Regions from separate parts of the Streptomyces amakusaensis genome, predicted to be linked through region 1. Evidence: riboswitches for the same ligand, from Rfam matches in the RefSeq annotation. Region 1 holds a riboswitch; each other region holds the start of a gene.
What was found. A riboswitch is a leader RNA that binds a small molecule or an ion and turns the genes downstream of it on or off. The one in region 1 is predicted to bind cyclic di-AMP.
Positions count from the first base shown of each region.

Region 2: linked by a shared signal. The riboswitch ahead of ABD371_RS26990 (M23 family metallopeptidase) and the one ahead of ABD371_RS34785 (M23 family metallopeptidase) in region 1 are both predicted to bind cyclic di-AMP.
Region 3: linked by a shared signal. The riboswitch ahead of ABD371_RS00455 (transglycosylase family protein) and the one ahead of ABD371_RS34785 (M23 family metallopeptidase) in region 1 are both predicted to bind cyclic di-AMP.

Region 1 covers NZ_BAAASB010000040.1:16,624-20,928, reverse strand. Annotated here, with positions in the region: tRNA gene ABD371_RS34795 (tRNA-Met) at 122-195, shown strand; gene ABD371_RS34790 (PP2C family protein-serine/threonine phosphatase) at 436-1,521, shown strand; cyclic di-AMP (ydaO/yuaA leader) riboswitch at 1,765-1,921, shown strand; gene ABD371_RS34785 (M23 family metallopeptidase) at 1,933-3,045, shown strand; gene ABD371_RS34780 (PrsW family intramembrane metalloprotease) at 3,098-4,305, opposite strand, start outside.
Region 2 covers NZ_BAAASB010000017.1:73,266-77,570, forward strand. Annotated here, with positions in the region: gene ABD371_RS26980 (bifunctional acetate--CoA ligase family protein/GNAT family N-acetyltransferase) at 1-1,433, opposite strand, end outside; gene ABD371_RS26985 (HPr family phosphocarrier protein) at 1,515-1,796, shown strand; gene ABD371_RS26990 (M23 family metallopeptidase) at 1,911-2,687, opposite strand; cyclic di-AMP (ydaO/yuaA leader) riboswitch at 2,701-2,863, opposite strand; gene ABD371_RS26995 (M16 family metallopeptidase) at 3,074-4,305, opposite strand, start outside.
Region 3 covers NZ_BAAASB010000001.1:104,328-108,632, reverse strand. Annotated here, with positions in the region: gene ABD371_RS00465 (cytochrome P450 family protein) at 1-746, shown strand, start outside; gene ABD371_RS00460 (transglycosylase family protein) at 875-1,984, shown strand; cyclic di-AMP (ydaO/yuaA leader) riboswitch at 2,242-2,415, shown strand; gene ABD371_RS00455 (transglycosylase family protein) at 2,419-3,168, shown strand; gene eno (phosphopyruvate hydratase) at 3,427-4,305, shown strand, end outside.

The sequences.
Region 1 (4,305 bases):
AAAGGGCAGTAAGCGGCGAGTTTTTACCCGCCGGAGGGCCCGGGGCCCGGGGGCGCTCCCCGGGCCCCGGGGGAAAGTGGAGAGGACCGCGCTCCGGATGGCGTAGAGTTGTGTTTACCGACGCGGGGTGGAGCAGCTCGGTAGCTCGCTGGGCTCATAACCCAGAGGTCGCAGGTTCAAATCCTGTCCCCGCTACTGAAAGACCGTGGCCCGGAACTTCTGAGAAGAAGTTCCGGGCCACGGTCGTTTTCTTTTGTGGGTGCCGCTTTGTTCGCCCGGTTGGACGGCGGCGGCTCGCACCGATGCCCGCTTACGGCGAGCCTGAGGGTGCGGGGCAACCGTGCCCGCAGCCGTCTCGGCGACGCACCGGTCGGGAGAGCCCCCTTGGCGCAGCAGGAGGAGCAGCCCAGCGGCGTCGCCCGCCGCTTCGTCCGGATGCTGCCCGCGCTGATGATCGCGGGCGGGGTGATCTTCGATCTGCTCACCCCGCCCCGGTACACGGCCGCGCCGATGTTCGCCGCCGCCCCGCTGATCGCGGCCCCGTTCTTCTCCTGGCTCACCACCCTGTGGACCGGGATCGCGGCGACCGCCGCGGTGATCGGGCTCCACTTCTACAAGAGCATGCTGGCCGAGCCGATGGCCTACACCGAGCTGGCCACCGTGATCACCGTCTCCGGTCTGGCCCTGCTCATCAACCGGGTCATCCGGCGCGGCAGCGAGCGGCTGGCCTCCGCCCGGGTGATCGCCGAGACCGCCCAGCGGGCCGTGCTGCCCACCCCCGCCGAGGAGATCGGCGGCCTGAGGATCGCCGCGCGCTACGAGGCGGCGCTCGCGGACGCGTTCATCGGCGGCGATCTCTTCGCCGTACAGGACACCCCGCACGGCGTACGGCTGGTGGTCGGCGACGTACGGGGCAAGGGGCTGGGCGCGGTGGAGGCGGTGGCGGTCGCCATCGGCGCCTTCCGGGAGGCCGCCGAGCAGGAGAGTTCGCTGGAGGGGGTGACCGGGCGGCTGGAGCGGGCGCTGACCCGGGAGTCCCACCGGCGGGAGACCCTGGACGCCGCCGAGGCCTTCACCACCGCCGTGCTCGCCGAGATCCCGCGCGGCGGCGGCGTCCTGCGGCTGGTGAACCGGGGCCACCCCGCGCCGCTGCTGCTGTACGCGGACGGCGGGCTGGTCTCCCTGGAGCCCGCCGAGTACGCGCTGCCGCTCTCCATGGGCGAGCTGGGGGTACGGCCGGACCGGGCCGAGGAGTACCCGCTGCCGCCGGGGGCCACACTGCTGCTCTACACCGACGGGCTCTCCGAGGCGCGGAACGCGCGGGGCGAGTTCTACGACCCGGTGCTGCGGCTGCGCGGGCGGATCTTCCCCGGCCCGGGGGAGCTGCTGGACGAGCTGCTCGACGACGTACGGCGGCACACCGGCGGGGGGTCGACGGACGACATGGCCCTGCTCGCGGTGGTCCGGGCACCGGAGCGTCCGCCTCCGGCGGGGGCCGGTCCGGGCGTGCTCTGGCCGTGAAGGTGACATAAAGGTCTGCACTGTGCGTAGCCGAAACGCAGCCCTCTGATAACAATTGATACACTGTCAGTTTCGCGAAGGTTTCCGACGGTGGCTCAAGTCGCCCGAATCCGCCCGCATGTGTCCGGGTAAGTTCATGGCAAAGTAATTAAAGATCACTGGGAACAACTTGGAATCCGGTCCGCGTGTCTATTAACGTTCGATAACGCAGCGCGGTCGTCCCAGCCGTCGTCAGGACGGCGCCGCGCGCGAGCGCCGAATTCCGCAAGGGAACCGGGGAACCACCAATTGGGGTGAATCGGGCTTGGCTCGCCGTGCGGTGCGCGGTGTGCGAGGCCCGTAGGAGACCTTCCTGCTCCGAACCCGTCAGCTAACCCGGTAGGCGAGAAGGAAGGAAAGGAGTGCGCCTCAGTGGCGTCCAACACCCCTGCCCCGGAATCGCCTTTCAGGACCGGTGTCTTCAGCGAGGGCGGAGCCGCACCGTCCGTCGGTGAGTGGAACCCCACCGCCGAGACCGTCCGTCCGGTGCGCGGCCGGCACCGTCATCGTGTGATGAAGCAGCGCGGCGGATTCGCCCGCAGCTCCACCGTGCTCGGCGTCGGCGTGATTGCGGCCGTCGGCGCGGGCGGCATCGCCACCGCGCAGAACAAGCCGGCCGTCTCGATATCCCTCCCCGACGCGCTCGTCGACTCCCTGCCCGACGTCGAAGACCTTCCCGGCGTCGGGTCTTTCATGTCCGACGACGCGGCCGAGCCGGACACCGCCGACACCGCGGACACCGCCTCGTACGAGACGATGGGCGGCATCGGCGAGGAGGTCGGCGCTTCCCGGACCACCGCCGCCGAGGCGCTGCGCTCCCGGATCCTGGAGCAGGCCGAGGAGCAGCAGGCGGGAGCCGAGGCCGCTGCCACGGCCGCCGCCGAGAAGGCCGCGGCGGAGAAGGCGGCCAAGGCCGCCGAGAAGGCGGAGAGGGAAGCCGAGAAGGAAGCCGAGGAGAAGGCGAAGAAGAAGGCCGAGGCCGAGGCCGCTGCGAAGAAGGCCGAGGAGAAGAAGGCCGCCGACGCCGCCGCCGCGAAGGCGGCGGAGAAGGCCGAGGCCGAGCGCGTCGCCAAGCTCACCGGGAGCTTCTCCCTGCCGACCTCCTCGTACCGGATCACCGCCACCTACGGTCAGTCCGGCCCGATGTGGTCCTCCGGCCAGCACACCGGCCTCGACTTCGCCGCTCCGGCCGGGACCCCGGTCAAGGCCGTGGGCGGTGCCACCGTCAAGTCCGCCGGCTGGTCCGGGGCGGCGTACGGCTATCTGATCGTGCTCCAGCTCTCCGACGGCACGGAGGCCTGGTACGCGCACCTGTCCTCGATGACCGTGAGCGCCGGCCAGAAGGTGGCCCCCGGCGAGACCATCGGCCGGGTCGGCTCCACCGGCAACTCCTCCGCCCCGCATCTGCACCTGGAGATCAAGACCTCGGGCGGCTCGGGCATCGACCCGATGGCCTGGCTGCGGGGCAAGGGCCTCACGGTCTGACCCACGGCCCGAGCCACGGCCCGATTCACCGTCCGGCTCACGCTTTGACCGCTCAGCGCCGGTACGGGTTGTAGCCCTCGTAGTCACGGTGGGGCGGCGGGACCCACACCCGGCCCGTCGCCCTCGCCGCGTACGTCAGCGCCGGGGCCGCCACCTCCTTCCGCTGCCACATGTGGTGCAGCAGCTCCTGCTCACGGGCGACGAAGTCGGGGTCGGCGGCTCCCCGGCCCGCCCGGTGCCGCAGAAAGGCCAGCGAGGTCGCGAACCGCTGGTACTCGGAGACCGTGTGCGCGGCGGCGGCCCCCAGTGTCCGGCGGGCCATGTCACGGGCCGAGGCGCGCGCCTTCATCGAGGAGAGCGCCTGCGGCTCGGCGGGCGAGAGCCAGCCGGCCGCCGCGTAGGCGGGCAGCTCGGCCGCTATCGTCCGCAGCTCCCGCTGCCGGGTCCAGACGGTCAGCCAGGTCAGCAGCGCGAACGTGGGGACCATGAACATCCCGTACACCGCGTAGAAGCCCCACGGGCCCCAGTACGAGGCCGAGCCGTTCCACAGCGCGTGCATGCCCATCGACAGTACGAGGCCGAGCAGCGGCAGCGCCCACCGGCGGAACCGCCGATGGCGCGGGGCCAGCGCGGCGATGCCGAAGCCGATGCCGGTCAGCATGGTGAAGAGCGGGTGGGCGAACGGCGACATGACGATCCGGACGAAGAACGTCGCGGCCGTCACCGACTCCAGCCCGGAGTGGCCCAGCTCCTGGTCCTCGCCGAAGGCGGTGCCGAGATAGAGGATGTTCTCGGTGAAGGCGAAGCCGGTCGCGGTGAGACCGGCCACCACCACACCGTCGACGATCCCGGTGAAGTGCCGGCGGCGGAAGATGAAGATCAGCAGGATCGCCACCGCTTTCGCGGACTCCTCCACCACCGGTGCGATGACCGTCGCGCCGAGGCCCTCCGCGCTGTTGGGGTCGGCGGTGGCGGTCGCTATCCAGCGCACCGCGAAGGAGTTCGCCAGGATCGCCACCAGGGCGGCGGCGAACGCGCCCCAGGCGAAGGCGAAGATCAGATTCCGCCAGGGGCCCGGCTCGACCCGGTCCAGCCAGCGGAAGGCGGCGACGAGCAGCGGCACGGGGAGCGTGGCCAGCCCGAGCCCGACGAGGAAGCCCTCCGGGCCGGTCTCCTCCCGTACGAGGGCGAGGATGACCAGCGCGCAGAGAGCGAGCACGATGATCGGGAGGCCCGCCCTGACCGCCTTGCTCTGCCAGA
Region 2 (4,305 bases), on a different contig from region 1:
GCCGCGTCCGGGATCCGGGTCGCCCGGACGGCGTGCCCGGGCGGCTCGCTGCCGCTGTGCCGGGCCCCCTTCACGACGACCACCGGCTTGACGGCGGCCGTGCGCCGGGCGAGTCGGGTGAATTTGCGCGGGTTGCCGATCGACTCCAGATAGAGGAGGACGACATCGGTGTCCGGGTCCTCGTACCAGTACTGGAGGAAGTCGTTGCCGGAGACGTCCGCCCGGTTCCCGGAGGAGATGAAGGTGGAGAGTCCGGCTCCCCTCCGGTGCAGCCCCGACAGCAGCGCGATGCCGATCGCCCCGGACTGGGTGAAGAGCGCGATCCGGCCGGGCGCGGGCATCTGCGGCGCGAGCGAGGCGTTGAGCCGGGCCGGGGCGGCGGTGCTGATGATCCCGAACGAGTTCGGGCCGATGATCCGCATGCCGTACGAGCGGGCCTGGCGGACCAGCTCCCGCTGGCGGCGTCTGCCGTCGACCCCGCTCTCGGCGTATCCGGCGGAGAGCACGACGAGCCCGCGCACTCCGTGCTCACCGCAGTCGGCGACCGCCTCGGGCACCCGCTCGGCCGGGACCGCGACGATCGCGAGGTCGACCGTCTCCCCGGGCCCGCCGGTGATCTCGCCGGTGATCTCGCCGACGGAGCGGACCGCGGGCACCCCGTCGACCTCGTGCCACGAGGCGGGAAAGGCGCTGTTCACCGCGTAGACGCGGCCTTCGTACCCGCTGGCGACGAGATTGCGGAGCACGGTCCGGCCGACCCCGCCCGGGGCGCGTCCGGTGCCGATGACGGCCACCGAGCCGGGTGCGAGGAGCCGCTGCACGGAGCGGGCCTCGGCGCGCTGCTCACGGGCGCGCTGCACGGCGAGGGACTTCTCGGTGGGTTCGAGATCGAGGGTGAGATGGACGGAGCCGTCCTCGAAGCTCCGCCGCTGGGTGAATCCGGCGTCCCGGAACACCTTGATCATCTTGGTGTTCGCGGGCAGCACCTCGGCGGCGAACCGCCGGATCCCGCGCTCCCGGGCCACCGCGGCGATGTGTTCGAGCAGCGCGGAGGCGACCCCGCGCCCCTGGTGGGCGTCCTGGACGAGGAAGGCGACCTCGGCCCGGTCGGCGGGGGCGCTCGCGGGGCGGCCGGCGGCGTCGATCCGGTCGTAGCGGACGGTCGCGATGAACTCCCCGCCCACGGTGACGGCGAGCCCGACCCGGTCCACGTAGTCGTGGTGGGTGAAGCGGTGGACGTCCTTGGCGGAGAGCTGGGGGTAGGGCGCGAAGAAGCGGTAGTACTTGGACTCGTCCGAGACCTGTTCGTAGAAGCTGACCAGCCGCCCGGCGTCCTCGGTGGTGATGGGCCTGACGCGCGCGGTGCCCCCGTCGCGCAGCACCACATCTGCTTCCCAGTGATCGGGATAGGTCTGCTCAGCCGCGCTCCGCATGCCGAAAGCGTACGGCGGCCCCCCGGTCCCGTACCATGGCACACTGGTCTAGACAACCGATTTACCCCGAAGGGCAACACTATGGCTGAGCGCCGCGTCACCGTCGGCTGGGCCGAGGGCCTGCACGCCCGACCCGCCTCCATCTTCGTCCGCGCCACGACGGCCTCCGGCGTTCCGGTCACGATCGCCAAGGCCGACGGCAACCCGGTCAACGCGGCCTCCATGCTCGCGGTGCTCGGTCTGGGCGCGCAGGGCGGCGAGGAGATCGTGCTGGCCTCGGACGCCGAGGGCGCCGACGCCGCGCTGGACCGGCTGGCCAAGCTGGTCGCCGAGGGCCTCGAAGAACTCCCCGAGACGGTCTGACCCGACCCTGACCGCCCCGGGGCGGAGCGAAGCCGTGGTGTCCCGTTCGCGGGACACCACGGCTTCGCTTTTTTCAGGGCTTGGCTTCTCGGGCAGGGATCGGCCGGGGAGGGATCAGAGGGAGACGCCCCGGGCGCGGAGATAGGCGACCGGGTTGACGTCCGAGCCGTACTCGGAGCCGGTGCGGGCCTCGAAGTGGAGATGCGTCCCGGTGGAGTTGCCGGTGGAGCCGGCGAGGCCTATCTGCTGGCCCGGCACGACGGCCTGGCCGACGGCCACACCGACGGAGGCGAGATGGCCGTACTGGGTGTAGGTGCCGTCGTTCATCCTGATCACGACGTTGTTCCCGTACGCGCCGCCCCAGCCGGCCTCGACGACGGTGCCCGAGCCGACGGAGACCACGGAGGTGCCGTAGGAGGCGTGGAAGTCGATGCCGGAGTGGCTGCCGGAGGACCAGAGCGAGCCGCCGGTCTGGTAGCCGGTGGAGATGTGGGAACCGGCGATGGGGAGCTGGAAGGCGCTGAGCCGCTTCCGCTCGGCCTCACGCTCGGCACGGACCTCGGCCTCGCGGAGCTCCAGGGCGCGGGCCACGGCGCGGCGCTCGGCCTCCTCCGCGGCCTCGACCCGGGCGACGGCCGCGCGCTGCTGGGTGGCGGCCTGGTCGGCGACCTCGTCGGCGAGGGAGTCGGCCTCGGCGTCGGCGGCGAGGATCAGGGTCGTTCCGGTGTCCTCCATGGACGCCGTGGTGCCGGTCTCGGCGGCGACCGCCGGGGTGGCGAGGGTTCCGCAGACTCCGGTGGTGGCGATGGTGGCGGCTCCGGCGATGGTCGCGCTTCTGCGCGTCATACGGCTCGGGGCACGGTGTTTCCCGGTGGGGCGGGTCAACGCCATGGAGAGGCTGATCCTTTCCTTCCTTCTCGCCTACCGGGTTAGCTGACGGGTTCGGAGCAGGAAGGTCTCCTACGCGTCCCTCCGCGCGGACGCGAAGGCACACGATTCACCCCTGGGGACGGTGGGTCCCCGGCTCCCCGGGCTCGCGCCCTGTGGGGATTCGGCGATGGCTGCCCGTGCCACGAGTGCGGCGTACAGCGGGCGAACAGCCGGACCGACGCTATGCGCGCGGGCTTTCCTTCGCCAAACAGAGAGCGATTTTTGTTGCACATGCCACAGGGCAGACAGCTAGCTTCCACCTGATCAGCCATCAAAAGGGGCATTTAACTATCAAACGGCGGAACCCCGGCGGGTCATCACCGCCGGGGTTCCCTCCGCGACCTCAATCAGCCGGTGACAACGGTCACTTCGCCGATACCGAGCGCCTTGACGGACTCGGCGATCTGCCCGGCGTCGCCGACGAGCACCGTGACCAGCCGGTCCTCGGGAAAGGCGCTGACGACCGCGGCCGTCGCCTCCACCGTGCCCGTCTCGGCCAGCCGGACGTACAACTGGGCCTGGTAGTCGTCGGGGAGGTACTGCTCGACCTGGTCGGCCAGCGTCCCCGCGACGGAGGCGGCCGTCTCGAACCGCAGCGGGGCCACGCCCACCAGATTCTGCACGGCGACATCCCGCTCGGCGTCGGTGAGCCCCTCGGCCGCGAGCGTCCGCAGCACCTTCCAGAGGTCCTCCAGCGCCGGGCCGGTGTTGGGGGTGTCCACCGAGCCGCTGATGCCGAGCAGCGCCGTGCCCGAGCCGTCGGGGGCCGAGCGCAGCACCTGGCCGAAGGCGCGCACCCCGTAGGTGTAGCCCTTCTCCTCGCGCAGCACCCGGTCGAGCCGGGAGGTGAGGGTGCCGCCGAGGCAGTACGCGCCGAGCACCTGGGCCGGCCAGACCCGGTCGTGGCGGTCCGCGCCGACCCGGCCGATCAGCAGCTGGGTCTGGACCGCGCCGGGGCGGTCCACGATGACCACCCGGCCGGTGTCGTCGGCGACGGCCGCCGGCACCGGGCGCAGGGCGGCGGTGTCGCCCGTCCACTCGCCGAGGGTCTCGGCGAGCACGGCGTCGAGGTCGACCCCGGTCAGATCGCCGACGATCACGGCGGTGCCGGTGGCGGGCCGGACATGCGCCTCGAAGAAGGCGCGCACGGCGGCGGAATCGATCCGGGCGACGGTCTCCTCGGTGCCCTGCCGGGGGCGGGAGATCCGCAGGGAGGCCGGGAAGAGCTGGCGGTACAGCTCCTTGGCGGCCCGGCGGCCCGGGTTCGCGCTCTCGTGCGGGATCTCGTCCAGCCGGTTGCGCACCAGCCGCTCGATCTCGCTGTCGAGGAAGGCGGGCGCGCGCAGCGCCTCGGCGAGCAGCCCGAGCGCCTTGGCCAGCCGGGAGACCGGCACCTCCAGCGAGACCCGGACGCCGGCGTGGTCGGCGTGGGCGTCGAGGGTGGCCCCGCAGCGCTCCAGCTCGGCCGCGAACTCCTCGGCGGAGCGCTTGTCGGTGCCCTCGGAGAGGGCGCGCGCCATGATGGTCGCGACCCCGTCGAGCCCCTCGGGCTCGGCGTCGAGCGGGGCGTCGAGATTCA
Region 3 (4,305 bases), on a different contig from region 1:
ACCAGGACGACTTCCGCGACTGGGCGGGAATGATGATTCGTCACGGCGGCGGCCCCCGGGGCGGTGTGGCCCGCTCGGTGAAGAAAATGCGCGGCTATCTCGTCGAGCTGATTCACCGCAAACGCGAGAACCTCGGAGACGATCTGATCTCCGGGCTGATCCGGGCCAGTGACCACGGCGAGCATCTCACCGAGAACGAGGCCGCCGCGATGGCCTTCATTCTTCTCTTCGCCGGTTTCGAGACCACCGTCAATCTCATCGGCAACGGCGTCTACTCACTGCTCCGCAATCCGGGGGAGCGGGAGCGCCTCCAGGCGTCCCTGGCGGCGGGCGAGACAGGACTGCTGGAGACCGGTGTCGAGGAACTGCTGCGCCACGACGGTCCGGTGGAGGTGGCCACCTGGCGGTTCGCCACGGAGGATCTCGTCATCGGCGGCGAGCGGATCGCGGCGGGCGACCCCGTGCTCGTGGTGCTGGCCGCCGCCGACCGGGATCCCGACCGGTTTGACGAACCGGACGTTCTCGACCTTTCCCGGCGTGACAATCAGCACTTGGGATACGGCCACGGCATCCACTACTGCCTCGGTGCGCCGCTCGCCAGGCTGGAGGGACAAACCGCCATCGCGACCCTGCTCAGAAGGTTGCCGGACCTCCGTCTGGCCGCCGATCCGGCCGATTTGAGGTGGCGCGGCGGGCTGATTATGCGTGGATTGCGCACCCTGCCGGTGGAGTTCGGGAGCCGTTGAAACGGCACTGAACTGACACTCCGTCATCATTGTGACTTTCGCGTGATCTCCGCTGCATCGACTTGTGACTCATGTTCGAGTGCGGCTACGTTCACCCCGTCTCAAGCAGTCAGGCGAAAGGCAACCGCATGCTCTCCGGTAATGGGCGACATCGCCGACCCCGTCAGGTCCCGGCCCTCGTTGTCGCGGCAGGGGTGACGGGCTCCGCCATCGCGATCCCGCTGCTCGGCGCGGGATCGGCCACCGCGGCCGAGTCCACGACATGGGACCGGGTCGCGGAGTGCGAGAGCGGCGGCGCGTGGAGCGCCGACACCGGCAACGGCTACTACGGCGGACTCCAGTTCTCGCAGGCCACCTGGGAGGCGTTCGGCGGTACGGACTACGCCTCCCGCGCCGACCTCGCCAGCCGCTCGCAGCAGATAGCCGTGGCGGAGAAGGTCCTCGCCGCGCAGGGCGCGAAGGCGTGGGCCTCCTGCGCCGAGATGGCCGGGCTCACCACCAAGGCCGGCGGCGGCTCGGAGCCGTCCGCAGCCCCGGCCGAGCCGAAGAAGGCCGAGCGCTCCGCCACGGAGTCCGCCGCTCCGGCCCCCGCCGAGACCCAGGGCGTGGGCAGCGGCGCGGACCGCGCAGGCGGCACCGGCCCCGGCGCGGACCGGGAGAAGGCCAAGGACGCCGCCGAGGCCGTCAAGGACGCGGCCAAGGGCCAGGACAAGGAGAAGGGCCCCGGCAAGCACCGCGGCGAGCCCGCGAAGGAGCCGGCCGCCCCGCAGCGGACCGCCGACTCCGGCGAGCGGGCCGGCGGGGACGCCGGTTCGGCCGCGGGCGGCCCGCCCCGCGCCGACGAACAAGGCGAGCAGGGCGATCAGGGCGAGCAGGGCGCACGGGCCGGTCAGGGCGAGCCGGCCTCGGAGGGGACGGACGCCTCCGGCGACCCGGTCGCCGAGCGCGAGGCCGACCCCGGCCATGTCTCCCGCGGCGACTCCCCGGCCCGCGACGGCGTCACCCGGACGCCCGGCACGGGAGAGAAGGCGGAGGAGAAGGCGGGCGGGAAGGCCGGAGAGGGGAAGGACGGCGCGTACACCGTCCGGCCCGGCGACAGCCTCTGGGCCATCGCGCAGGCACAGAAGCTCGACGGCGGCTGGAACGCCCTCTACGAGGAGAACAAGGAGACGGTGGGCGGCGACCCCGACCTCATCCACCCCGGCCAGAGCCTCGACCTCGCCGCACAGCAGGGGTAGTTAGGGCGCTTCTGTCCTAGTTTGCTCGAATGAGACAAGCATCTCTTTGTCGCATTGGATGCGAAACGCTAAGTGGAATCGCTCATTCCATCCCCGACCTGCGGAAACGCCAGGTACCGGAGTGATGGGATGGGCGATTTCTCCCCGTTGTGCTCCTTTGAACAACAGGGAGAGCTGCGTCTACGGTTCGAACCGCTCGCCACCGCGGGCCCCGTCGACCGTCACGCCGAATCCTGCCGTCGGTCGAAGGGAATCGACGCTTGAGTGCGCCGAAGGCAGGAGCGGGGGACCCAGGTAGGCGCCGGGCACCGGCCGTTGGAGACGACGGCGGGAACCGGCTTGGGGTGAAGCCGCGCGCTAGGACGCGCGGCCGGGCAACTCACTTGGCCCGAACCCGACAGCTCACCTCGCAGGCGTCGGTGAGGAGAAGTTCCATGCTGTTTTCCGGCAAGGGCAAGCACCGTCGCCCGTCCAAGGCTGTCCGCGTCGTCACGTTCGCCGGTGTCACCGGCGCGGCCGTCGCCGCCCCGCTGATCGGCGCGAGCACCGCGTCCGCGGCCACCGCCGCCGAGTGGGACAAGGTCGCCCAGTGCGAGTCCGGCGGCAACTGGTCCATCAACACCGGCAACGGTTACTACGGCGGCCTCCAGTTCTCGGCCTCCACCTGGGCCGCGTACGGCGGCACCGCCTACGCCCCCACCGCCGACAAGGCGACCAAGGCCCAGCAGATCCAGACCGCCGAGAAGGTCCTCGCCGGCCAGGGCAAGGGCGCGTGGCCGAGCTGTGGCGTCGGCCTCTCCAACACCCCGTACACCGGCACCACCCCGGCCCCGGCCCCGGTCAAGCAGGCCCCCAAGCAGCAGGCCCAGCCCCAGCAGCAGGCGCCGCAGCAGCAGGCCCAGCCCCAGCAGCAGCGCGCCGAGGTCCCGACCACCCGCTCCGAGCGCGCCCAGGCCCCCGCCCCGGCCCCGCAGGCCGCGCAGCCCCAGTCGAAGCCCGCCGCCAAGGTCCAGGGCTTCCAGAAGGGCGACGGCGAGTACGAGGTCAAGGCCGGCGACACCCTCAGCACCATCGCCGCGGCCGAGAAGGTCGACGGCGGCTGGGGCGAGCTGTTCCAGCTGAACAAGGACATCGTCCAGGACGCCGATGTCATCTACCCGGGCCAGCTGCTCGACCTGAGCTGATCCGCCCCTCCCTTTGTGGAGCGTCTTTGGGAAAAGGCGCTCTCCGGGCAGTGGACCACCCCGGTCCGGCGCGCTTCCCCCGAACGCGCCGGGCCGGGGTGCTATTCGTCGAGGGTCTCGTTACCAGTCGGTAAAAGCGGGTTCTTCCGTCTCGGGGGGCGGGCATCCGCCGGGTGTGACCCGCTGGACGGTTAGGCTCTTGTCGCAAGGCCAATGAGACCCTGCATTCCATGCGTCACATCCCATAAGGAGATGCTCGTGCCGTCCATCGACGTCGTCGTAGCCCGGGAAATCCTGGACTCCCGAGGCAACCCCACGGTCGAGGTCGAGGTTGGCCTCGACGACGGCAGCACCGGCCGTGCTGCCGTTCCCTCCGGTGCTTCCACCGGAGCCTTCGAAGCCATCGAGCTTCGTGACGGCGACCAGAACCGCTACCTCGGCAAGGGCGTCGAGAAGGCCGTCCTCGCCGTCATCGAGCAGATCGGCCCCGAGCTGGTCGGCTACGACGCCACCGAGCAGCGCCTGATCGACCAGGCCATGTTCGACCTGGACGCCACCGACAACAAGGGCTCGCTCGGCGCCAACGCCATCCTCGGCGTCTCCCTCGCCGTGGCGCACGCCGCCTCCGAGGCCTCCGACCTGCCGCTCTTCCGCTACCTCGGCGGCCCGAACGCGCACCTGCTGCCCGTTCCGATGATGAACATCCTGAACGGCGGCTCGCACGCCGACTCCAACGTGGACATCCAGGAGTTCATGATCGCCCCGATCGGCGCGGAGTCCTTCTCCGAGGCGCTGCGCTGGGGCGCGGAGGTCTACCACACCCTCAAGAAGGTCCTGAAGCAGAAGGGCCTCTCCACCGGCCTCGGCGACGAGGGCGGCTTCGCGCCGAACCTCGACTCCAACCGGGCCGCGCTCGACCTCATCCTCGAGGCGATCAAGGAGGCCGGTTACACCCCCGGCCAGGACATCGCGCTCGCGCTCGACGTCGCCGCCTCCGAGTTCTACAAGGACGGCGTCTACTCCTTCGAGGGCAAGTCCCGCACCGCCGCCGAGATGACCGAGTACTACGCGGAGCTGGTCGACGCCTACCCGCTGGTCTCCATCGAGGACCCGCTGTTCGAGGACGACTGGGACGGC